Regions from separate parts of the Pseudomonas sp. GT1P32 genome, predicted to be linked through region 3. Evidence: predicted binding sites of a transcription regulator. Region 3 holds the regulator's gene; each other region holds the start of a gene.
The links. Region 3 encodes sigma-54, which starts transcription at its own class of promoters, with help from an activator protein. Its sites were predicted from a motif close to ANTGGCATNNANNTTGCTNT; they were not measured.
Positions count from the first base shown of each region.

Region 1: a site for sigma-54 is predicted at 5,156-5,175, ahead of ACYZUC_RS11240 (circularly permuted type 2 ATP-grasp protein). Genes of this name have one in related genera too.
Region 2: a site for sigma-54 is predicted at 2,950-2,969, ahead of ACYZUC_RS10720 (CmpA/NrtA family ABC transporter substrate-binding protein). Genes of this name have one in related genera too.

Region 1 is NZ_CM142704.1:2,455,326-2,463,356, reverse strand. Features, by position in the region: gene ACYZUC_RS11270 (methyl-accepting chemotaxis protein) at 12-1,493, opposite strand; gene ACYZUC_RS11265 (hypothetical protein) at 1,673-2,203, shown strand; gene ACYZUC_RS11260 (PLDc N-terminal domain-containing protein) at 2,271-2,462, shown strand; gene speE (polyamine aminopropyltransferase) at 2,709-3,584, shown strand; gene ACYZUC_RS11250 (hypothetical protein) at 3,803-4,036, shown strand; gene ACYZUC_RS11245 (ribonuclease E inhibitor RraB) at 4,256-4,597, shown strand; gene ACYZUC_RS11240 (circularly permuted type 2 ATP-grasp protein) at 5,207-6,616, shown strand; gene ACYZUC_RS11235 (alpha-E domain-containing protein) at 6,629-7,579, shown strand; gene ACYZUC_RS11230 (transglutaminase family protein) at 7,576-8,031, shown strand, end outside.
Region 2 is NZ_CM142704.1:2,347,150-2,355,180, reverse strand. Features, by position in the region: gene ACYZUC_RS10730 (nitrate/nitrite transporter) at 1-714, opposite strand, end outside; gene ACYZUC_RS10725 (ANTAR domain-containing response regulator) at 1,030-1,605, opposite strand; gene ACYZUC_RS10720 (CmpA/NrtA family ABC transporter substrate-binding protein) at 1,621-2,832, opposite strand; gene ACYZUC_RS10715 (quinone-dependent dihydroorotate dehydrogenase) at 3,062-4,081, shown strand; gene rmf (ribosome modulation factor) at 4,445-4,660, opposite strand; gene rlmKL (bifunctional 23S rRNA (guanine(2069)-N(7))-methyltransferase RlmK/23S rRNA (guanine(2445)-N(2))-methyltransferase RlmL) at 5,192-7,462, shown strand; gene ACYZUC_RS10700 (sensor domain-containing diguanylate cyclase) at 7,606-8,031, shown strand, end outside.
Region 3 is NZ_CM142704.1:3,434,511-3,442,541, forward strand. Features, by position in the region: gene ACYZUC_RS15835 (ATP-binding cassette domain-containing protein) at 1-54, opposite strand, end outside; gene ACYZUC_RS15840 (KpsF/GutQ family sugar-phosphate isomerase) at 331-1,305, shown strand; gene ACYZUC_RS15845 (KdsC family phosphatase) at 1,305-1,829, shown strand; gene lptC (LPS export ABC transporter periplasmic protein LptC) at 1,837-2,409, shown strand; gene lptA (lipopolysaccharide transport periplasmic protein LptA) at 2,396-2,944, shown strand; gene lptB (LPS export ABC transporter ATP-binding protein) at 2,944-3,669, shown strand; gene ACYZUC_RS15865 (RNA polymerase factor sigma-54) at 3,854-5,347, shown strand; gene hpf (ribosome hibernation-promoting factor, HPF/YfiA family) at 5,422-5,730, shown strand; gene ptsN (PTS IIA-like nitrogen regulatory protein PtsN) at 5,743-6,207, shown strand; gene rapZ (RNase adapter RapZ) at 6,210-7,067, shown strand; gene ACYZUC_RS15885 (HPr family phosphocarrier protein) at 7,083-7,358, shown strand; gene ACYZUC_RS15890 (ZIP family metal transporter) at 7,366-8,031, opposite strand, start outside.

The DNA of each region.
Region 1 (8,031 bases), 980 kb from region 3:
CGAAGAGGGCCTCAAAGTTTCAACTGCCCAATGGCCTTGCTCAACTCCCCGGCCAGCGCCGCCAACTCATTACTGGTCGTCGCCGAGTCCACGGTCTGCTGCACAGTTTTCTCGGTCACATCGCGAATACTCACCACCGCCCGATTCATCTCTTCCGCCACTTGGCTCTGCTGCTCGGCCGCCACGGCGATCTGGGTATTGCTTTCGCGCATCTGCGCCACTGCGCTGGTGATTTCGGCCAGTGCGGCGCCAGCCTCTTGCGCCTGTTGCACGCAATCGTCCGCCTTGAACGAGCTTTCCTGCATGAAATCCACAGCGTCCCGCGTTCCGGCCTGCAACGCCGAAACCATGAGGGTGATCTCGTCGGTCGAGGTCTGCACGCTTTTGGCCAGGTTGCGCACTTCATCGGCGACCACGGCAAAACCACGACCCATTTCCCCGGCCCGGGCTGCTTCAATCGCCGCATTCAGCGCCAGCAGATTGGTTTGCTCGGCAATGCTGTGGATTACGTTGACCACGCCGTTGATCTTCTGGCTGTCTTCGGCCAGACGCTGAATCATCTCGGCCGTCTGCTGGACGCCAGTGGACAACCCGGCAATCGATTTCTGCACGCGGCTGACCACTTCCTGGCCGCTGCCGGCCAGGGTGTCGGCGGTTTTCGAAAGGTCGCGGGTGGCACCGGCGTGCTGGGCGATGTGGTAGACGGTGGCGGTCATTTCGTTGATCGCCGTGGCGGCCTGATCGGTCTCACTTTGCTGGCCGAGCATGCCGTGGCGCACTTCGTTCATGCTCGATGCCAGCCGAGCGGCACCGTCATCCAGTTGTCGTGCGGTGCTGGCGACGGTGTTGACCACCCGCTGGTAACCGGCCTGCATCGCGTTGAACGCACCGGCCATCTGCCCGACTTCGTCCGTGCAGGCCAACGGCACACGGGCCGAGAGGTCACCGGTTTTTTCGACGTGGAGCATGACGTCTTTCAACGTATTGAGCTGGCTGAGCAGAAAGCGGATCAACAATTGCGACGCTCCGAGCATCGCCAGCATCAGGATGAACACCGCCACGGCGTAGTTGGCGAAACGTTCTTCGAACACCTGGCTCAGGCTCGGGCCATAGGCAATTACGGCGACGTGTTGGCCATCGGCACGGGTGAACACTTCGGCGCCCATCAACGGGTTTTCGCCGAACAGCGGCATCGAGTTGATTTCGACCCAGCCGTTGCTGTCCGTCAGTTCCAGCACGGGTTGGTCGTTGAGCAGCGGCGCGTGCCCGCGACTGAACGTCAGCAGGTTGTCGGCCTTGGGCAGCGCTTGCCCGGCCGGCCAGGCGCCGAGCAGGCGTGCCTGTGCCTGGGCGGACACTTTGGATGCGTGACTGCGGGCCTGTTGTTCGAGCTGTACGGCATACAGCACCAACAACAGGGTCGTGACGAAGGCGACAGCATTGACCGCCCAGAATTTATATTTCAGCGAGATGTTGCTAAGCCAGGCACCCATGGAGGTCTTCTCTGATAGCGGAAACAGCATTGGCAAGGTGCCAGCATTGTGCCGCTGCCCCGCGCGCCGGATCTTGATATGGGTCAACATTCCCGGTCACGCTCGCGCACAGGAACTGCAGGGCGTAATGCGCTATCCTTCGCGCCTTCAAAATTCCCTCGCTACAGGATTCCGCCCCCATGAAAGCCGCACTCGTCGAACTCATCAGCAAAATCAGCTCCGGGTGCATGAGCGAAGACGAAATCCTCAAAGTCGCCGACGAAGCGGCCCAGGCTTACGCCGATCCAGAAGCTTTTCTGACAGCCAATCCGGACGTTAACTACGACGACACCTTCCCGATTCCGTTGGGCGAGTGGGTCGTCGTCGGCAGCCTGCCGGAAACCGTGCTGTTCCAGGCGGACACCTATGTGGACCTGTTCGCGCAGATCGTCGCTTCGTTTGGTCCGGGCGTTGATTTCAACATCAAACCCAAGCAACTGGCCAAGACCGAAGCGCTGACCGCGCTCAATCGCATCCAGGTGCAGATGGGCAGCATGAACAAGGAAAACGGCGGTTATACGCTGATGAATTTCAGCCAGTTGCTCGACGACGAACTGCAAGTGGTGCTGGTCTTCGGCAACGACGTACCGCGTGTGCTCGAACTGTGCGCCGAGGTCGGCATCGCTGCCGCGCCTTCCCTGGAAGCCCTGAAAGTAGCCATCCACGTTTGATGGCATGAAACGAAACCCCTGGGGCCGACTATCCTGAGAGGGCACACAACGCTTAGGGAGCGACACCATGGGTTCCACGTTCAACGGCCTGGTGGGCCTGATCATCCTTGTCCTGGACATCTGGGCAATCATCAACGTGCTGAAAAGTGGCGCCGACACCGTGATGAAAATCATCTGGGTCTTGCTGATCCTGCTGCTGCCGGTCCTGGGCCTGATCATCTGGGCCATCGCCGGGCCACGGGGCAACGTGCGTATCTGACCCAACGAACACCGTCCCCTGTAGGAGCGAGGCTTGCCCGCGAAGCTTTTGGCGACCTCACGGACGCTTTCGCGGGCAAGTCGGATCGCCGCACCGCTCGCTCCTACAGGTACTTGGCGTCAGAAGGTTCGACCTGTCATCTTCCGCGACGTAGAATGCGCGCCTTTCCCGGGCAATCGAGCTGATCGATTGGCCATCATGGGCGGGTAACCGTCCGTTGCCACCGCATTCATCGGAGCACTTCCCATGAGCAACACTCCAACCAGCGATTACCTGGAAACCCTCTACGAAGGCTACGGCCAGCGTTTTCGCATGGGAAAACTGCTGCACGAAGTGCGCACCGAACACCAGCACCTGGTGATTTTCGAGAACCCGCGCATGGGCCGCGTCATGGCACTGGACGGCGTGATCCAGACCACCGAAGCCGACGAATTCATCTACCACGAGATGCTCACCCACGTGCCGATCCTGGCGCACGGCAGTGCCAAGCGCGTGCTGATCATCGGCGGTGGCGACGGCGGCATGCTGCGTGAAGTGGCCAAACACCGTAGCGTCGAGCACATCACCATGGTCGAGATCGACGGCACCGTGGTCGACATGTGCAAGGAGTTCCTGCCGAACCACTCCAAGGGTGCATTCGATGATCCGCGCCTGAACCTGGTGATCGACGATGGCATGCGTTTCGTCGCCACCACCACTGAAAAGTTCGACGTGATCATTTCCGACTCCACCGACCCGATCGGTCCGGGCGAAGTGCTGTTCTCGGAAAACTTCTACCAGGCCTGTCGTCGTTGCCTCAACGAAGGCGGCATCCTGGTGACTCAGAACGGCACGCCGTTCATGCAGATCGAAGAAGTCAAAACCACCGCCGGCCGCCTGCGCAGCCTGTTCCCGGACTGGCACTTCTACCAGGCCGCCGTGCCGACCTACATCGGTGGTTCGATGACTTTTGCCTGGGGCGCGACCAACACCGCTTATCGCAAATTGTCCCGCGAAACCCTGCAACAGCGCTTTGCTGGCAGCGGCATCATCACCCGCTACTACAATCCGGAAATCCACATCGGCGCGTTCGCCTTGCCGCAATACGTGTTGCAGGCCGTGAACAAGCCAAGCAACGACTGAAGAAATACGCAAAACCCCTGTAGGAGCGAAGCTTGCTCGCGAAAGCGGTGTTTCAGTCGACATGTTTATTGACTGGTATGCCGCCTTCGCGAGCAAGCTTCGCTCCTACAGGGACCGTGTTTTTCATGCTTGCACGGCGTAATCTGTTTGAACGATCGGTCAGGGTAAAAGTCCAGATGGATGTAAGCCCATCTACGGGTTTGTTCGAGGAGGCAGTGATGCAAAAGTGGAAAATCACTTTCGTGGATGATCACGGTGAAACAGTCGACGAAGTTTTTGAGTGCGACGAATGCCCGGACAACGAGCACGCCGCCAAACTGATCAAGGCACGTCTCCTTCCTGTCGCCGCCGAACTGGATCTGAACGATCTGGAAGGGCGAACTGCTGATGCAAGCGTTAAAAATCTCAAAGCCCAGAACAGCATCGAAATCCTCGGCATTACTCCCGTCTGATACCCCCTCTGGAACACTCGTGAAACAACCAGGCCTTGGCAGCGGCTCCGACTTGGGGCTACTCTGCAAGCGAGATCAGCGAATGGATCGCTAAGGTCTGGTCTTGTCAGCTACATGCTTGTTTCCCATCGGCAATTTGCTTGCCGCAGCGCTCGCACCCTTCGGTTGCCGGCGTCGGGAGTACGGAAAGTCTATCCATCGGTATCAGGAGGACGTTTCATGAGCACAGCCTATCAAGAAGACATCAGCAGCTCGGTTCTGCGCCGCATGAAAGAAGGCGGTTTCGACTTTTCACGATTCCATCCCATCGAGTTCTACGCCATTTTCCCGGACGAGGAGCGGGCACGCAGGGCGGCAGGGCATTACTGCGGTGAATCCATGAATGCACAAATCAGCGTGCGCGACGACGGCGCCTGGTCCCTGGAACTGAGTAAAGTGATGTACGCCACCTATGACGGCATCGGCGACTTTGAGCAGGACTTCGAGGCGGTGGTCGAGCCTTTGGGTGGCATCATCGAAGGATGGGGCGTCAAGCAGGAGGTACGAGGGCTACTCGCATAACACTATGAACAGCGACAACATCCACTAACGGCTGACCTTCGGGTTGGCCGTTTTCGTTTGTGCAGAATTCGAGGGCCGATCGCCAGCAAGCCGGCTCCTACAGAAAACCGGCATGCCATAAATCACCACCGCCCTGTAGGAGCCAGCTTGCTGGCGATGGCGCCCTCCAAATCACCGCAGAGTTTCAGGCCCCATCGCCGGCAAGCCGGCTCCTACAGAAATCCAGCGTGCCACAAATCACCGCCCCCTGTAGGAGCCAGCTTGCTGGCGATGACGTCCTCTCAATCACCGCCAAACCATCAGCCACAAATCCCGAAACAAAAAAAAGCCGCCTGAACAGGCGGCTAAAAGGGAAGTTCGGTGAGCATTTCCAGCGAATGCGCGAATTATCCGCATCACCCCCCGGGCAGTGAAATCAACTCTGACTATGCTGGTGATAGGCGACAGCATTGCTTCGCAATGAAGCGGGGGCGATCAGGTTGGGGCATTTGCCGCACAGGATTGGTGCGGTGTTAATGATGTGATTATCCAACCGATTGATATCAAAGCGTTTCTGCCGATGGCACGGGCCTTGCGAAGCCTAGATGTCCGGGTGACAAGGAGTACGGCATGATCCGCACCTATTTTGATGAGATGTACGATGCCGGCGGCCAGGTCCGCCCGCATTATCGGGAGTTTGCCCGTTGGCTGGCCGAAACGCCTGACGAGCTTTTGGCACAACGGCGACGCGAGGCCGATCTGCTGTTTCATCGCGCCGGGATTACTTTCACGCTCTACGGGGACGAGCAGGGGACAGAGCGCCTGATTCCTTTCGACACCATTCCGCGCAGCATCCCCGCCAGTGAATGGCGGATCGTCGAACGCGGCTGCATCCAGCGGGTCAAGGCGCTGAACATGTTCCTCGCCGACCTCTATCACGAGCAGCGCATCATCAAGGCCGGCATCATCCCGGCCGAACAAGTGCTGGCCAACGAGCAATACCAGTTGGCGATGCAGGGGCTGGATCTGCACCGGGATATCTATTCCCACATTTCCGGCGTCGACCTGGTGCGCGATGGCGACGGCACGTACTACGTGCTTGAAGACAACCTTCGTACACCCAGCGGCGTGAGCTACATGCTCGAAGACCGCAAGATGATGATGCGCCTGTTCCCCGAGTTGTTCTCGGCCCAGCGCATCGCCCCGATCGATCATTATCCGAACCTGTTGCTCGACACCCTGAAAAGCTCCAGCCACCTCGATAACCCGAGCGTGGTGGTACTGACGCCGGGTCGCTTCAACAGCGCGTTTTTCGAGCATGCGTTTCTCGCTCGGGAAATGGGCGTGGAGCTGGTGGAAGGCGCGGACCTGTTCGTGCGTGACGACAAGGTGTTCATGCGCACCACGGACGGGCCGAAAGCCGTCGACGTGATCTACCGCCGTCTCGACGATGCATTCCTCGATCCGCTGGCGTTCAATCCGGACTCGATGCTTGGCGTTCCCGGGCTGTTGTCGTCGTACCGCTCGGGCAATGTGGTGCTGGCGAATGCCATCGGCACCGGGGTGGCGGACGACAAGTCGGTGTACCCGTTTGTCACCGACATGATCCGTTTCTACCTCGACGAAGAGCCGATCCTGAAGAACGTTCCGACGTTCCAATGTCGTAATCCCTCCGAACTGTCCCACGTGCTGGCCAATCTTCCAGAACTGGTGGTCAAGGAAACCCAGGGCTCCGGCGGTTACGGAATGCTGGTGGGGCCGGCGGCGACGGCGGCGGAAATCGAATCCTTCCGCGAGCGGATCAAGGCCAAGCCCCACGCGTACATCGCGCAACCGACGTTGTCCCTGTCGACCTGCCCGACCTTTGTCGAAAACGGCATCGCACCACGCCATATCGACCTGCGTCCGTTTGTATTGTCTGGCCGCGAAACCCGGGTTGTGCCCGGCGGTTTGACCCGTGTCGCCCTGCGTGAAGGCTCCCTGGTGGTGAATTCCTCCCAGGGCGGCGGAACCAAGGACACCTGGGTGGTCGAGGATTGAAGGAAGCCTGCCATGTTAAGTAGAACTGCCTCGGATTTGTATTGGATGTCGCGTTACCTGGAGCGGGCGGAAAACCTCGCACGGATGCTCGACATCAGTTATTCGCTGTCGCTGATGCCGCAGGATGGCCGCGGTGACGGTCTGCACGAACTCGCCATGCCGCTGCTGATAACCGGCACCCTGGACGATTACCTCGAACGCCACGGCGAGTTGCATGCCGAACGGCTGCTGCACTTTTTTGCCCTGGACGCGGCCAACCCGGCGAGCATTTACAGCTGCCTCGGTTCGGCGCGGGCCAGTGCCCATGCCGTGCGGGGGCGAATCACCGCGGACATGTGGGAAAACATCAACGCCACCTGGCTGGAAATTCGCGGCATCGCCGATCAGGGCTTGAGTCGCTACGGCATGAGTCGTTTCTGCGAGTGGATCAAGGAACGTTCCCACCTGTTTCGCGGCGCGTCCTACGGCACGATCATGCGTAACGATGCGTTCCGTTTTATTCGTCTGGGCACTTTCATCGAAAGGGCGGACAACACCTTGCGCCTGCTCGATGCACGCTACGAAATGGCTGGCGATCAGGCCGAAGCGGTCAGCGACGGCACGGCTCACGCCTATTACCAGTGGAGTGCCTTGTTGCGGGCGTTGTCGTCGTTCGAGGCCTACACCGAAATCTACCGCGACGCGCCCGGCGCCCGGCATGTGGCCGAGCTGCTGTTGCTGCGCGCCGATGTCCCGCGATCCTTGCGCGCGTGCACCGAAGAAATCGACCAGATCCTCGCTCAACTGCCGGGGGCCAATGGCCGTCCTGCGCAACGTCTGGCCGCCGAGATGGACGCCCGCCTGCGCTATACCGGCATCAACGAAATTCTCGACGAAGGCCTGCACGCCTGGCTGACCGAGTTCATCCCGCTGGTGCGCCAGTTGGGTAACGCCATACACAGTTCCTACCTGGAGGCTGCATGAGACTTTCCATTAGCCACGAGACCACCTATCACTACGAAGATCAGGTGCGGGCGAGCATCCAGTACCTGCGACTGACCCCTCACGACAGCGAGCGCCAACACGTGCTCAGCTGGCAGCTCGACCTGCCGCGCCCGGTGCGCGCACAGCTCGATCCGTTCGGCAACATCCTGCACGTGCTGACCATGGATGAGCCGCATGAAGCGATCATCATTGGCGCCCGTGGCCAGGTCGACATCGACGAATTGCGTGAAGCCGAGCACGAGAGCCAGTCGGCGCTGCCGTTCCTGCGCTTCACGCGCCTGACCGAGGCTGACGAAGCCTTGCGTGCGTTCGCCGAGAAGGCGTGCAAAAAGCGCCGGGATCGCGCGGCATTGATCGACTTGATGCATGGCCTGAATTCGCACATGACCTACACGCCGGGCTCCACCGAAGTGGACACCAGCGCCGCGCAA
Region 2 (8,031 bases), 1.1 Mb from region 3:
GTCGTTGAAGTAGCCGGGCAGGGCGCTGGCCAGGCCGATGAAGCCGCCAAAGGTCACGCTGTAGAAAAACATGAACCACCAGCTGTCGCGGTCGCCCAGGGCTTTGAAGTAGTCGGACACCGACTTGGCTTTCGGCCGCTCAGGCGCGTTTTTGGCCAGCCAGGCGAAGACGATGATGGTCAGGATCAGCGGAATCAGCGCGAAGCCAAACACGTTGCTCCAGCCGAACGCGGCAGCCAGCACCGGAGCGATCAGCGCGGCGAGCACGGTGCCCGAGTTACCGGCCCCGGCGATGCCCATGGCCTTGCCTTGATGCTGCGGCGGATACCACTGCGACGCCAACGGCAGGGCCACGGCGAACGACGCGCCCGCCATGCCGAGGAACAGGCCCAGCAGCAGCGCTTGTTCGTAACTGTGGATGCCGTGCTTCCAGGCAACGAACAGGGCGCAGATGACGATCACCTGGCCGATCAGCCCGGCGGTTTTTGGCGACAGGCGATCCGCCAGCATGCCCATGATAAAGCGCAGTACGGCCCCGGCCAGAATCGGCGTGGCCACCACCAGCCCGCGTTGTTGGGTGGTCAGGTGCAGGTCGGCGGCGATCTGCACCGCCAGAGGGCCGAGCAGGTACCAGACCATGAAACTCAGGTCGAAATAGAGGAAGGCCGCGAACAGGGTCGGGGTATGGCCGGATTTCCAGAAGCTTGAATTCATCGCGCACCTCAGCTGTGAGTCGTCTCGAGAAGGAGTCATGAGCTTGCAGGTGGGGCGCCGCAACGGCCGCACCACCGGCCCCGGTCTGTGGGGCCAAAACAAAAAAACGCCGCCACCCGATTCGCCATGGGCAAATGAGGTGAGCGACGTCTTTGTCGTAGGTGGGGCAACCGCCGTTGGTTACCTGTAGTGATTGCTTAGCGAGATTTGTGCCAACAGTGTGAGACCGAGTCGCGTCGATTCGCGGGCAAGCCTCGCTCCTACAAGTATTGCGCTTGCTCTTGTAGGAGCGAGGCTTGCCCGCGAAGGCGTCCTTCAGCCGAGCAATTCACTCATCGCAATGATCTGCTCCGCCACCTGAATCAGCTTCTGCTGCCGGCTCATGGCCTGGCGGCGCATCAGCGTGTAGGCCTCTTCTTCGTTGCAGTCCTTCATCTTCATCAGCAGCCCCTTGGCCAGCTCGATGCGCTTGCGCTCGGCCAGCTGCTGGTCGCGGGCGTGCAGTTGCGCGCGCAGGGCCTGGTCGCTTTCGAAGCGTGCCATGGCCACGTCGAGAATCGGCTGCAAGCGTTGTGCGTGGATGCCTTCGACGATGTAGGCGCTGACCCCGGACTTGATCGCCTGACGCATCACGTCGGGGTCATGTTCGTCGGTAAACATCACAATTGGCCGTGGCTGGTCTCGACTCACCAGCACCACTTGCTCCATCACATCGCGGCTCGGTGACTCGGTATCGATCAAAATCACATCCGGACGCACCGTTTCGACGCGCGCGGGCAGGTCGATGGTCAGGCCGGACTCGTCGATGACCTCGAATCCGGCTTCGGTCAGGGCGGCCTTCAAGCGGCCGACTTTCTTCGCGGTGTCGTTGATCAGCAGGATACGCAACATGTTCGCAGTCTCCTGTCAGCGGCTGGCGAGTAGGGGCGAGCTGTCGCTCATGGCGTGCAGTTTGAAGCTGCGGGCATACCCGGCCGGGTCCGAGCCGTCCCAGATTTTGCCGTCGATCAACTGGCTGCTGCGCATTTCCCTGGCCGAAGAATCGACACCGACCGCGCTGGCGGCCTCTCGATACAAGTCTAGTTGCTGGACCTGACGGGCCACGGCGAGGTAGTCCGGGTCGTCGCGCAGCAAACCCCAGCGGCGGAACTGGGTCATGAACCACATGCCATCGGACAGGTAAGGCTGATTGACCTCGCCGGCGCCATGGAAGCGCAGCGCGTGCGGGTCTTGCCATTGGTTGCCGAGGCCGTCGGCGTAGTCGCCGAGCAAACGCGGTTCGATGCAGTCGAGCGGCGCGTCCAGGTATTGGGGGGCGCTCAGCAACTGCGCGGTGCTGCGGCGATTCTCGACGCTTTCTTCAATGAAGCGGCTGGCCTCCAGAATCGCCTTCACCAGCGCCCGGGCGGTGTTGGGGTATTGCTCGACGAAGGCGCGGGTGCAGCCGAGGACTTTTTCCGGATGATCGGGCCAGATGGTCTGGGTCGTTGCCATGGTGAAGCCGAGATTGTGTTTCACGGCGCTGGCGGACCACGGTTCACCGACGCAGAAACCATCGATTCGCCCGGCTTGCAGGTGCGCGACCATTTGCGGCGGCGGCACCACCACACTGTCGACGTCGTGCAGCGGATGAATGCCTTGGCTCGCCAGCCAGTAATACAGCCACATGGCGTGGGTGCCGGTCGGAAAAGTCTGGGCGAAGGTGAGTTTTGGGCGAGTTTGGTGCACGTGTCGATCCAGTGCTTCAGGACCGGTCACGCCCAACGCCTGCAAACCGTGGGAAAGGTTGATGCTCTGGCCGTTCTGGTTCAGGCCCATGAGCACCGCCATTTCGGTCGGCGCCACGCCGCCGATGCCCAGGTGCACGGCGTAGATCAAACCGTACAGGCTGTGGGCGGCATCGAGTTCGCCGCTGACCAGTTTGTCCCGCAGGTTGGCCCAGGAAGACTGGCGCTTGAGATTCAAGGTCAGGCCGTAGGGCTGGGCGAAGCCCTGAGTGGCGGCGACCACCACCGAGGCGCAATCGCTCAAGGCCATGAAACCGAGGTTGATGTCGGTCTTTTCCGGGGCATCGCTGCCGTTGACCCAGGCCAGAGGGCCCGCTGTGGTTTCATTCATGGCAAAACACCTTCCAAAAAAAGCGTCGTCCCAGGCCTTCGCGCAAGCAAAGCCGGGTGACGACGCCATTGTCCTTCCACTCATCCCGCCGTTGGCATGAGTGCTGATGCCTGTGTTGGTGCAAGGCATATGCCATCGCTTGCTGATTTTGTCGCGCGCCTCGCTTGCGACCCCGATGCCCGGCTATAATCGCCGCCTCATTTCGCCGCCATTCGAGTCAACGCCGCCCATGTACACCCTGGCCCGTCAGCTGTTGTTCAAACTTTCCCCGGAAACCTCCCACGATCTGTCCCTGGACCTGATCGGCGCGGGCGGGCGTTTGGGCCTCAACGGCTTGCTGTGCAAGGCGCCGGCAAAAATGCCGGTAAGCGTCATGGGTCTGGACTTCCCGAACCCGGTGGGTCTGGCAGCCGGTCTGGACAAGAACGGCGCGGCCATCGACGGTTTTGCCCAGTTGGGTTTTGGTTTTGTCGAAATCGGCACCATCACGCCGCGTCCGCAGCCGGGCAATCCGAAGCCACGGATTTTCCGTCTGCCGGAAGCCGAGGCGATCATCAACCGCATGGGCTTCAACAACCTCGGCGTCGATCACTTGCTGGCCCGCGTGGCTGCGGCCAAATACAAGGGCGTGCTGGGCATCAACATCGGCAAGAACTTCGATACCCCGGTCGAGCGTGCGGTCGACGATTACCTGATCTGCCTGGACAAGGTCTACGCCCACGCCAGCTATGTGACGGTCAACGTCAGCTCGCCGAATACCCCGGGCCTGCGCAGCCTGCAGTTCGGCGATTCGCTCAAGCAATTGCTGGCTGACCTGGCGACTCGTCGTGCCGAGCTGGCATTGCGTCACGGCAAACATGTTCCGTTGGCGATCAAGATCGCACCGGACATGACCGACGAAGAAACCGCACAAGTCGCGCAAGCGCTGATCGAAACCGGGATGGACGCGGTGATCGCCACCAACACCACCCTGAGCCGCGTCGGCGTCGAAGGCATGGAATACGGTGACGAGGCGGGCGGTCTGTCCGGCGCACCGGTTCGTGACAAGAGCACCCACACCGTGAAGGTGCTGGCGGCTGAGTTGGCGGGTCGCTTGCCGATCATCGCCGTGGGTGGCATCACCGAAGGCAAGCATGCCGCCGAGAAAATCGCGGCGGGTGCGAGCCTGGTGCAGCTCTATTCCGGCTTCATCTACAAAGGCCCGGCGCTGATTCGCGAGTCCGTGGACGCCATCGCCGCCCTGCGCTAAACCCCGTACCTGTAGGAGCGGCCGGGCGGCGTTCCGTTTGCCAGCGAAGGCGTCCTGACGATCGCTTTCGCCGGCAAGCCGTGCTCCTACAAGGTCGTTGGCGTCTTCGAGATCGCTTTCGCAGCATTGCATAACCCTTGTAGGAGCCGGCTTGCTGGCGATAGCGGTGGGTCAGCGACACATGTATTGCCTGATAGGACGCCATCGCCGGCAAGCCGGCTCCTACAGGGGGGGCTGGCCAAAGAGCAAGCATAAAAAAGGGCTCCTCGAAGGAGCCCTTGGGCCGAAGCCCGCCGCCCGGATGGGGCGTGCGTGGTAAGTCGTTACGTAATCAGGTTGTCGTGTCGGAGTGTGTGCCCTGTGTTAGCCGACGGCGTGAAGTTCGTTGAGTCTATGGATTCCCGCAGTGCCGGTCATACCGTCCCAGTTGTCGCCGCGTCCTTCTCGCCAGCCGTTAATCCAGGCTTGGCGTACTGACGGTAGAGTAAATGGGCAAAGCTCACGGGATTTGCCACCAACGCCATATTGATATCCGCGTAAAAATGCTCTTTCCAACGGATCACGCTTAAGTCTTCTCATAGGGTGTTGCCCTCACTTGTTGACTGTATGTATCGCGTTGACCTCAATCGAGGTCTGGCAGAAATGTCTGCCGTTGGGGGGCTCGCTGCCGGCGTGGCGAGCCAAGGTGTTGACGTCCGTTGTGGCGCCAACCTGTATTGAGTTCTAACCAATGCGTCACATCGAGGGAATGATCGTTTTGTCATAAGGACGTAACCATAAAGATGCTATGGCCATAAGTAACACGATGTTTGTCCCGTGTTTATTGGCCAAAGCCCTGTATGATCGGCCCCCCGCAGGATGAAGGGGTTAATCCTTTAGTGAGAATGCCTCGCGTTGGTCCCGGGCATTATTCGACGAAGGGTCGAGTTATGACATTTTGTTGCATCAACTTTTTTATCTGCCCGTGCATCTAAGCTCTTCTAACCTGAGCAGCACGGGTGGGACGGCACACCTTCGTGCCACGCGGGCGCTCTTTTAGAAAAGCGCCTGATTGAAAACCGGGCCGGCAATGCGTTGCCGGTTCACTTAGCCAAAGGCTCTGAAATTCCAATGTCCGATCAATTCGAAATCTTCCTCACTTGCCCAAAAGGCCTCGAAGGCCTGCTCATCGAGGAAGCCGTCGGGCTTGGCCTTGAAGAAGCGCGTGAGCACACCTCTGCCGTGCGCGGCATGGCGACCATGGAAACCGCTTATCGCCTGTGCCTGTGGTCGCGTCTGGCGAACCGGGTGCTGTTGGTGCTCAAGCGTTTCCCGATGAAGGACGCCGAAGACCTGTATCACGGCGTGCTCGATATCGAGTGGCAAGACCACATGCTCAACGACGGCACCCTGGCCGTCGAGTTCAGCGGTCACGGTTCGGGCATCGACAACACGCACTTTGGCGCCCTGAAAGTCAAAGACGCCATCGTCGACAAGCTGCGCACCCCGCAGGGCGGCCGTCCGTCCATCGACAAACTCAACCCGGACCTGCGTATTCACCTGCGCCTGGACCGTGGCGAAGCGATCCTGTCCCTCGACCTCTCCGGCCACAGCCTGCACCAGCGCGGCTATCGCCTGCAGCAAGGCGCGGCGCCGCTGAAGGAAAACCTCGCGGCCGCCATCCTGATCCGTTCCGGCTGGCCGCGCATTGCCGCCGACGGCGGCGCGCTGGCTGACCCGATGTGCGGTGTCGGTACGTTCCTCGTCGAAGCGGCGATGATCGCCGCCGATATGGCACCGAACCTGCGTCGCGAGCAGTGGGGTTTCACCGCGTGGCTTGGCCACGTGCCGGCGTTGTGGAAAAAGCTTCACGAAGAAGCCACCGAGCGCGCTGCGGCCGGTCTGGCCAAGCCACCGCTGTGGATTCGTGGCTACGAAGCCGACCCGCGCCTGATTCAACCGGGCCGCAACAACGTCGAGCGTGCCGGCCTGAGCGAGTGGATCAAGATCTATCAGGGCGAAGTCGGTACCTTCGAGCCGCGTCCGGACCAGAATCAGAAAGGCCTGGTGATCTGCAACCCACCGTACGGCGAGCGTCTGGGCGACGAGGCGAGCTTGCTCTACCTCTACCAGAACCTCGGCGAGCGTCTGCGTCAGGCCTGCCTGAACTGGGAAGCGGCGGTGTTCACCGGCGCGCCGGACCTGGGCAAGCGCATGGGCATCCGCAGCCACAAGCAGTATTCGTTCTGGAACGGCGCGTTGCCGTGCAAGCTGCTGCTGATCAAGGTCACGCCGGATCAGTTCGTCACCGGCGAGCGTCGTACCCCGGAACAGCGTCAGGTCGAGCGCGAACAGGCGGAATACGATCAGGCGCCGAACGAGCCGCAGGAACGCCAGTACAACAAAAACGGTAATCCGATCAAACCAGCCGCGGTACCCGCTCCGGTGATCGAGCAACCGCGTTTGAGCGAAGGCGGGCAGATGTTTGCCAACCGTCTGCAAAAGAATCTCAAGGCGCTGGGCAAATGGGTCAAGCGTGAAGGCATCGACTGCTACCGCGTCTACGATGCCGACATGCCGGAATACTCGATGGCCATCGACCTGTATCAGGATTGGGTTCACGTTCAGGAATACGCCGCGCCGAAATCCATCGACCCGGAAAAAGCCTCGGCGCGCATGTTTGATGCACTGGCAGCCATTCCGCAGGCGTTGAACATCGACAAGAACCGCGTAGTGGTCAAGCGTCGCGAGCGTCAGAGCGGTACCAAGCAGTACGAGCGTCAGGCGGCGCAAGGCAAGTTCGTCGAGGTCAACGAAGGCGGCGTGAAGCTGCTGGTCAACCTCACCGACTACCTCGACACCGGGCTGTTCCTCGACCACCGGCCAATGCGCATGCGCATCCAGAAAGAGGCGGCCGGCAAGCGCTTCCTCAATCTGTATTGCTACACCGCGACGGCCAGCGTCCACGCAGCCAAGGGCGGCGCGCGCAGCACCACCAGCGTCGACTTGTCGAAAACCTACCTCGACTGGGCGCGTCGCAACCTGTCGCTGAACGGTTTCTCCGACAAGAACCGTCTGGAGCAGAGCGACGTGATGGTCTGGCTGGATGCCTGCCGTGACGAGTTCGACCTGATCTTCATCGACCCGCCGACCTTCTCCAACTCCAAGCGCATGGAAGGGATCTTCGACGTGCAGCGAGATCAGGTGCAGTTGATCGACCTGGCCATGGCGCGACTGGCGCCGGGTGGCGTGTTGTACTTCTCCAACAACTTCCGCAAGTTCGCGCTCGAGGAAAACCTCACCGAGCGTTACGCGGTCGAGGAGATTACGACCCAGACCATCGATCCGGATTTCGCCCGCAACGGCAAGATCCACCGGGCCTGGAAAATCACTGCGCGCTGACAGTTTTTTGCATTGGATCCACAGAGCCTTGATTTTTAAAGGCTCTTGGCTTCTTTCAGTGCTGGTCAAATTGATGGCTAATAGCTATAACTCATCGCATGGCCAATGGGCTTTTCCGGCACCTGGCGTTTTGAGTTGCCTCTATGTCGTTGCACGCCGTGCGCCCAAAGATCCTGGGTTTTATCAGTGAAGACGTCTCGGCCTGGCTGGTCGCGTTGTTTGTATTGGTCGTCGGCGGGATTCTCACCGGGTTGCTCGCCTGGTCGACCCTGAATCTGTTTCACCAACAATTGCGGCAACGTTTCCAACTGCTGGCCAGTGAACGTTACAGCCGTATCGAAGAACGTTTCGAAGATCAGGAGCAGCGCCTCGATGGCCTGCGCCGATTCTTTGTCAATTCCGATTCGGTTGCCCGCGAGGAATTCGACGGTTACACCCAACCTTTGCTGCACCGGACACAGGCCTATTCGTTCGCCCTGCGGGTCAGTCGTGCCGAGCGGGCGGAGTTTGAGCGTCGGGTACGTGCAGAAGGTTTATCCGATTTCAGCATTCGTGAGCTCAATGCCGAC
Region 3 (8,031 bases):
GCGCTTGAAGGTCAGTCCCTTCAGCTCGACCGCGTAGGCGTTATCGGCACTCATCTAAACTCCTTGCGATGCAGCCTCTCACTCGGACGCCTGACTTTCTGACGAAAGCACATACCTCCTGGGCATGCCGAACTGGCGGCGAACTATATCACTGCAAAGGCCAAGCGCCCAAGCGCCAAGCCGGGCCATGTTCAGCAACATGACAGGCAAAAAGCTTTCACTCAGTGGGTTTCGGTAACCGGGAATGACAAAGCGCGACGAACTTGCGTGAGGGTTTCGATCATTACCGCTATAATCGCCGCCTTTTCATCAGGCTATACGATTTCTGACATGAGCCAATCCAGCGACCTGATTCAATCAGCACAACGCACCATCCGCCTCGAACTGGAAGCCGTAGAAGGCTTGCTGCCCCACATCGACGCAGATTTCGTACGCGCTTGCGAGATGATTCTGGCCAGCAAAGGCCGCGTGGTCGTGGTCGGCATGGGCAAATCAGGGCACATCGGCAACAAGATCGCGGCCACCCTGGCCAGCACCGGCACCACCGCGTTTTTCGTGCACCCGGCCGAAGCCAGTCACGGCGACATGGGCATGATCACCCGCGACGACATCATCCTGGCCCTGTCGAACTCCGGCTCCACCAACGAAATCGTGACCCTGCTGCCGCTGATCAAGCGCCTGGGCATCAAACTGATCAGCGTGACCGGCAACCCCGACTCACCGCTGGCCAAGGCGGCCGAGGTCAACCTCAACGTACACGTCGAGCATGAAGCCTGCCCGCTGAACCTGGCACCGACCTCATCGACCACCGCGGCGCTGGTCATGGGCGACGCCCTGGCCGTTGCGCTGCTGGAAGCCCGCGGCTTTACCGCTGAAGACTTCGCTTTTTCCCACCCCGGTGGTGCGCTGGGCCGACGCCTGCTGTTGAAAGTGGAAAACGTCATGCACGCCGGGCAGGAGCTGCCGCAAGTCCAGCGCGGCACCCTGCTCAAGGACGCGCTGATGGAAATGACCCGCAAGGGTCTGGGCATGACCGTGATCCTGGAAGCCGACGGCAAACTCGCCGGGATCTTCACCGACGGCGATTTGCGCCGCACCCTGGATCGCAGCATCGACATCCACAGCGCGACGATCGACCAGGTCATGACCGCTCACGGCAAGACCGCCCGCGCCGAAATGCTTGCGGCCGAGGCCCTGAAAATCATGGAAGACCATAAAATCAACGCGCTGGTCGTGGTCGATAGCGAAGACCGCCCGGTCGGCGCCTTGAACATGCACGACTTGCTGCGTGCGGGAGTAATGTAATGAGCACGGACCTGCTGCAACGCGGCAAACAGATCAAACTGGCGGTATTCGACGTCGACGGCGTCCTGACCGACGGACGCCTGTACTTCCTTGAAGACGGCAGCGAATTCAAGACATTCAATACACTCGACGGCCAGGGCATCAAGATGTTGATGGCAGCGGGCGTGCAGACGGCTATCATCAGCGGCCGCAAGACCCCGGTGGTCGAGCGACGAGCGAAGAACCTCGGCATTCCCCACCTTTATCAGGGCCGTGAAGATAAACTGGTGGTGCTTGACGAGCTTCTCGCCCAGCTCAACCTAAGCTACGAACAAGTCGCCTACCTCGGCGACGACCTGCCAGACCTGCCGGTGATTCGCCGCGTTGGCCTGGGTATGGCGGTGGCCAATGCCGCCAGTTTTGTGCGTGAACACGCCCACGGCATCACCCAGGCCCGTGGTGGCGAGGGTGCCGCTCGCGAATTCTGCGAATTGATCCTGCGCGCCCAGGGCCGCCTCGATGCGGCCAACGCCGCGTACCTGTGAGCCAACTATGCTGAGCAAGAAATTTCGCAACTTCCTGATGTTCGGTTGCATCGCAGCGATATTTGCTGCGGTTGGCTACTGGAACATCAGCCCGGAACGCTTCCTCGACAAGCCAGTGGTAACGGTCGATGAAAGCGCGATCGACTACTACGCGATCAACGCGCACAGCGTCCAGTACCTGCCGGATGGCAAACTGCAATACGAAATGACGTCCGACAAGGTTGAACACCTGAAGGCGACCGAAGTGACGCTGTTGACCAACCCGGACCTGAACATGTTCCGCGGCACCGAGTTCCCCTGGCACGTCCAGAGCGAACACGGCGAGGTCAACCCGGACGGCACTCAGGTCGAACTGATTGACTCGGTGCGCATCACGCGCTTCGACGAGAAAAACCGCAAGACCCTGATTACCACCACCCGCATGACCGTGTTCCCGCAACAGCAATATGCGCAGACCGAGCAACCCGTTAGAATCGACGGCGCTGGCGGTGTATCGACTGGCAAGGGAATGAAAGCGTATTTGAAAGAAAGCAGGATACACCTGCTATCGAACGTAAGAGGACAGTATGAGGCTCGTTAAAACTCTCCCTATTTTGCTCGGTCTGAGCGCAGCACTGGGAAGCGTGAGCGCCTGGGCTCTGCCGACCGATAGAGATCAGCCTATCCGCATTCAGGCCGACGACGCCCAACTGGACGACAAGAATGGCGTTGCCACCTATAAAGGTGACGTGATCATCACTCAGGGCTCAATGAAGGTCACCGGCAATACTGTGACCATGACCCGCAAACCTAACGGCGACATCGACGTGGTGACCTCGGTGGGCAACCTCGCCTACTTCGAGCAGATCCAAACCGCTGGTGACACCAAGCCGGTTCAGGGCTGGGGCGTCACCATCCAGTATCACGCCTCGCAAGACCGCGTCGTGCTGATTGATCGCGCCAAAGTTGTCGATAAAGACGGCAACGTCACCCAAGGCGAGAAAATCGTCTACGACACCAACAAAAAGCTTGCCAGCGCAGGCCGAGCCACGGGCACCAATGTGACCGAGTCGCGTCCGCGTATCGACATGGTGATCCAGCCGAAAAAGAAAACCGACGAGCAAAAGGCCCCGTAATGGCAACTCTGAAAGCTCAGCATTTGGCCAAGAGCTACAAGAGCCGTCAGGTCGTGCGCGACGTCAGCCTGTCTATCGACAGCGGTCAGATCGTCGGCCTGCTTGGCCCTAACGGCGCCGGCAAAACCACCTGCTTCTACATGATTGTCGGCCTGGTTCAGGCCGATCAGGGTCGCGTACTGATCGATGATCTGGACGTCAGCCACCAGCCGATGCACGGTCGTGCGAAGGCAGGTATCGGCTATCTTCCGCAAGAAGCGTCGATCTTCCGCAAACTATCGGTCGCCGACAACATCATGGCGATCCTCGAGACCCGCAAGGAACTCGACAAGGCCGGTCGTCGCAAGGAACTGGAAAGCCTGCTGCAGGAATTCCACATCAGCCACATCCGCGACAACCTCGGCATGAGCCTGTCCGGTGGCGAACGCCGCCGTGTGGAAATCGCCCGGGCACTGGCCACCAACCCGAAATTCATCCTCCTCGACGAACCGTTCGCCGGCGTGGACCCGATTTCGGTGGGCGACATCAAACAGATCATCTACCACCTCAAGGCCAAGGGCATTGGCGTGCTGATCACCGACCACAACGTCCGTGAAACGCTGGATATCTGCGAAACCGCCTACATCGTCAACGATGGCCAATTGATCGCCGAAGGTGATTCGGCCACCATCCTGGCCAACGACCTCGTGAAAGAAGTCTATCTGGGCCATGAGTTCCGCCTGTAAGCGCTGAGGTGTCTGGCTGGCTGTCCGAGCGCTTGTCTCGATAAAAAATCAATACTTTTTTATTGTTACAGCGCTCTAGGCAAACGCTACGGTTTCGGGCATATAATTTGCTTATGTTTGGCGCTTCGGCGCCCTGTAGTGGATGGCGCATGTGCGCCGGCGAATAAGGTGTTTAGCCCCTGCCATGAAACCATCGCTAGTCTTGAGAATGGGCCAGCAGCTGACGATGACACCGCAGCTGCAACAGGCCATCCGCCTGCTCCAATTGTCGACCCTGGACCTGCAACAGGAAATCCAGGAGGCCCTGGAGTCCAATCCGATGCTCGAACGCCAGGAAGAAGGCGACGACTTCGATAACGCCGACCCCTTGGCCGACAAAGCCGAACAGCAACCCAACGCCGACGTTTCAGAACCCTCCTATCAGGAAACCGCCCCGACGGTGGACAACCTCGAGGAAGGTGACTGGAACGAGCGCATTCCCAACGAACTGCCCGTCGACACCGCCTGGGAAGACGTCTACCAGACCAGCGCCAGCAGCCTGCCGAGCAACGATGACGACGAGTGGGATTTTACTACCCGTACATCCGCCGGTGAGAGCCTGCAAAGCCACCTGTTGTGGCAACTGAACCTGGCGCCGATGTCCGACACCGATCGCCTGATCGCCGTGACCCTGATCGATTGCATCAACAATCAGGGCTACCTGGACGAAACCCTCGAGGAAATCCTCGAAGCCTTCGATCCGGAACTCGACATCGAACTGGACGAAATCGAAGCCGTCCTGCATCGCATCCAGCAATTCGAACCCGCCGGCATCGGCGCCCGCAACCTGGGTGAATGCCTGCTGCTGCAATTGCGCCAGCTTCCAGCCAAGACACCTTGGCTGGCCGAGGCCAAGCGCCTGGTCACCGATTACATCGACCTGCTCGGCAGCCGCGACTACAGCCAGCTGATGCGCCGCATGAAGCTCAAGGAAGATGAACTGCGCCAGGTGATCGAACTGGTTCAGAGCCTCAACCCGCGCCCTGGCTCGCAGATCGAATCCAGCGAAGCCGAGTACGTCGTCCCCGACGTGATCGTGCGCAAGGACAACGAGCGCTGGCTGGTCGAGCTGAACCAGGAATCGGTGCCACGGTTGCGGGTCAACGCCCAATACGCCGGTTTTGTTCGCCGCGCCGACACCAGTGCCGACAACACCTTCATGCGTAATCAGTTGCAAGAGGCCCGCTGGTTCATCAAGAGCCTGCAAAGCCGCAACGAAACCCTGATGAAAGTTGCCACCCAGATCGTCGAGCATCAGCGCGGTTTTCTGGAATACGGCGACGAAGCGATGAAACCGCTGGTGCTGCATGACATCGCCGAAGCGGTGGGCATGCACGAGTCGACGATTTCCCGCGTAACGACACAAAAATTCATGCATACCCCCCGGGGCATATATGAGCTGAAATACTTTTTCTCCAGCCACGTCAGCACCTCCGAAGGCGGTGAATGCTCGTCCACGGCGATCCGCGCGATCATCAAAAAACTGGTTGCCGCGGAAAATCAGAAAAAGCCGTTGAGTGACAGCAAGATCGCTGGTTTACTGGAGGCACAAGGCATTCAGGTGGCTCGCCGCACCGTCGCCAAGTACCGCGAATCCCTCGGGATCGCGCCTTCGAGCGAACGCAAGCGGTTGATGTAGAGCCACGCCACAGCGTTCCAGTGGTAGATCATCTGGTCTACCGCTTTATGCACTGGCAACGAAGGAGAAGCTGTATGCAAGTCAACATCAGTGGACACCAACTGGAAGTGACCGAACCTCTTCGCACCTACATCGGCGAAAAACTCGAACGGTTAGAGAGGCATTTCGACAAGATCACCAACGTGCAGGTCACGATGACGGTCGAAAAGCTGAAGCAGAAAATCGAAGCCACGCTGCATATTCCCGGCAATGAAGTGGTCGCCAACGCGGAACATACCGATATGTACGCGGCGATCGACGCATTGACCGACAAGCTGGATAAACAACTCAAAAAGCATAAGGAAAAGACCCAGAGCCTCCTCCAGGGCGCGACCGGTCGTTAACACTCCCAACCCATGATCCGACTTGAAAGCATCCTGACCCCCGGCCGTTCCCTCGTGAACGTGCCGGGCGGCAGCAAAAAGAAAGCCCTCGAGCAAATTGCCAACCTGATCGCCCGGGAAGTGCCGGATCTGGAGATGCAAGATGTCTTCGAGGCGTTGATTGCCCGTGAAAAACTCGGTTCGACCGGTTTTGGTAACGGCATCGCTATCCCTCACTGTCGGCTGAAAGGTTGCACCTCGCCCATCAGCGCCTTGATGCACCTGGACGCCCCTATCGATTTCGACGCCATCGACGGTGCTCCGGTTGACCTGCTGTTCGTCTTGCTGGTCCCCGAAGCCGCTACCGATGCGCACCTTGAATTGCTCCGTCAGATCGCCAGCATGCTCGATCGCAAGGAAGTCCGCGATCGCCTGCGTAGCGCCCCGAGCAATGAAGCCTTGTATCAGGTTGTCCTGGACGAGCAAAACGGGCACTAATCATGCGCTTGATCATCGTCAGTGGCCGTTCCGGCTCAGGTAAAAGCACCGCGCTCGATGTTCTCGAGGACAACGGCTATTACTGCATCGACAACCTGCCCGCCGGGTTGTTGCCGGAACTGGCTGAACGCGCGCTGATCCACACCGAACTGGCGCAACCGCTGGTTGCCGTGTCCATTGACGCGCGCAACCTGCCGAGCCACCTGAGCCGGTTTCCGGAACTGCTCGAAGAAGTTCGCAGCCGGCATATCCAGTGCGACGTCCTGTACCTGGACGCCGACGAAGAAACCTTGCTTAAGCGTTTTTCGGAAACTCGCCGTCGTCACCCGCTGAGCAGCGCCAACCGCTCGCTGGCCGAGGCGATCAACGATGAAACCAGCCTTCTGGGGCCGATTGCCGACCTCGCCGATCTCAAGGTCATCACCACCAACCTGAACCTGTACCAGCTGCGCGATACCATCAAGTTGCGCCTGCTGAACCAGCCGGAACCCGGCACAGCGTTTTTGGTGGAGTCGTTCGGATTCAAGCGCGGCATGCCGGTGGACGCCGATCTGGTGTTCGACGTGCGCTGCCTGCCGAACCCCTATTGGAAGCCCGAGCTACGCGATCAGTCCGGGCTTGATGAACCGGTTGCCACATACCTGGCCGCCCAGCCGGACGTCGAAGAGATGTTCCAGGACATTTCCACGTACCTGCTCAAATGGTTGCCGCGCTTTGCCGCCAGCAACCGCGCTTATGTCACCATTGCCATCGGCTGCACCGGCGGGCACCACCGCTCCGTCTATCTGACCGAACGTCTGGGTCAGGCCCTGCAAAAAACCCTGAAGAACGTCCAGGTCCGCCACCGCGACCTCAGCTAAAGGATTCACATCGCGATGCCTGCTCTGGAAATCGAAATCATCAACAAGCTGGGCCTGCATGCCCGCGCTTCCGCCAAATTCGTTGGTGTCGCCGGCGAGTTCAAAGACTGCACGATCAGAGTCGGACGAACGCCGGAATCAACGGTCGACGGCAAAAGCATCATGGCAATGATGATGCTCGCTGCAGGCAAAGGCACCAAAATCTATATCAGCACCGAAGGCGAAGACGAGCAAAAAGCGCTAGATGCGCTGACAGACTTGATCAACCGTTACTTCGACGAAGGCGAATAACGCTCGCCTAGGCGAGCGCTGTATCCATCACCATCATCAAACAAAACCCGATCAGCAGCCCAAGGCTGGCCAGCTTGTCGCGACCATGGCGGCGCGACTCGGGAATGACTTCGTGCGTGACCACCAGCAACATGGCCCCGGCCGCGAGCGCCAGGCCCAACGGCAACAACAGCTCGGCCAGGCTTACCAGCCAGGCGCACAACAGTGCGAAGACCGGCTCGACCAAGCCTGATGCCGCCCCGATCAGGAACGCCTTGACCCGCGACATCCCTGCTCCGGCCAACACCAACGCAATGACCAATCCTTCTGGCACATCCTGCAAGGCGATGCCCATGGCCAGGCTGTCGGCGTCGGGCATGCCGCCACCCGCCGAGACACCGACCGCCATGCCTTCGGGAATGTTGTGGGCGATGATGGCAAACACGAACAACCAGATCCGTGGCGGAATGACCGGCCGCTCCAGTGTGCCGACGAGCATTTCCGGTGAAGCGCCGGAAACCTTTCGATCCACCAGATACAGCCCGAACGCGCCAAGCATGATGCCGAAACTGATCAGACCGCTGGCCGCCCAAGGTGTCAGCCCCAGGCTTTCAGCAGCGGCAATGCCCGGCACGATCAGCGAAAACGCCGTCGCCGCGAGCATCACCCCGGCACCGAAGCCGAGCAGCGTATC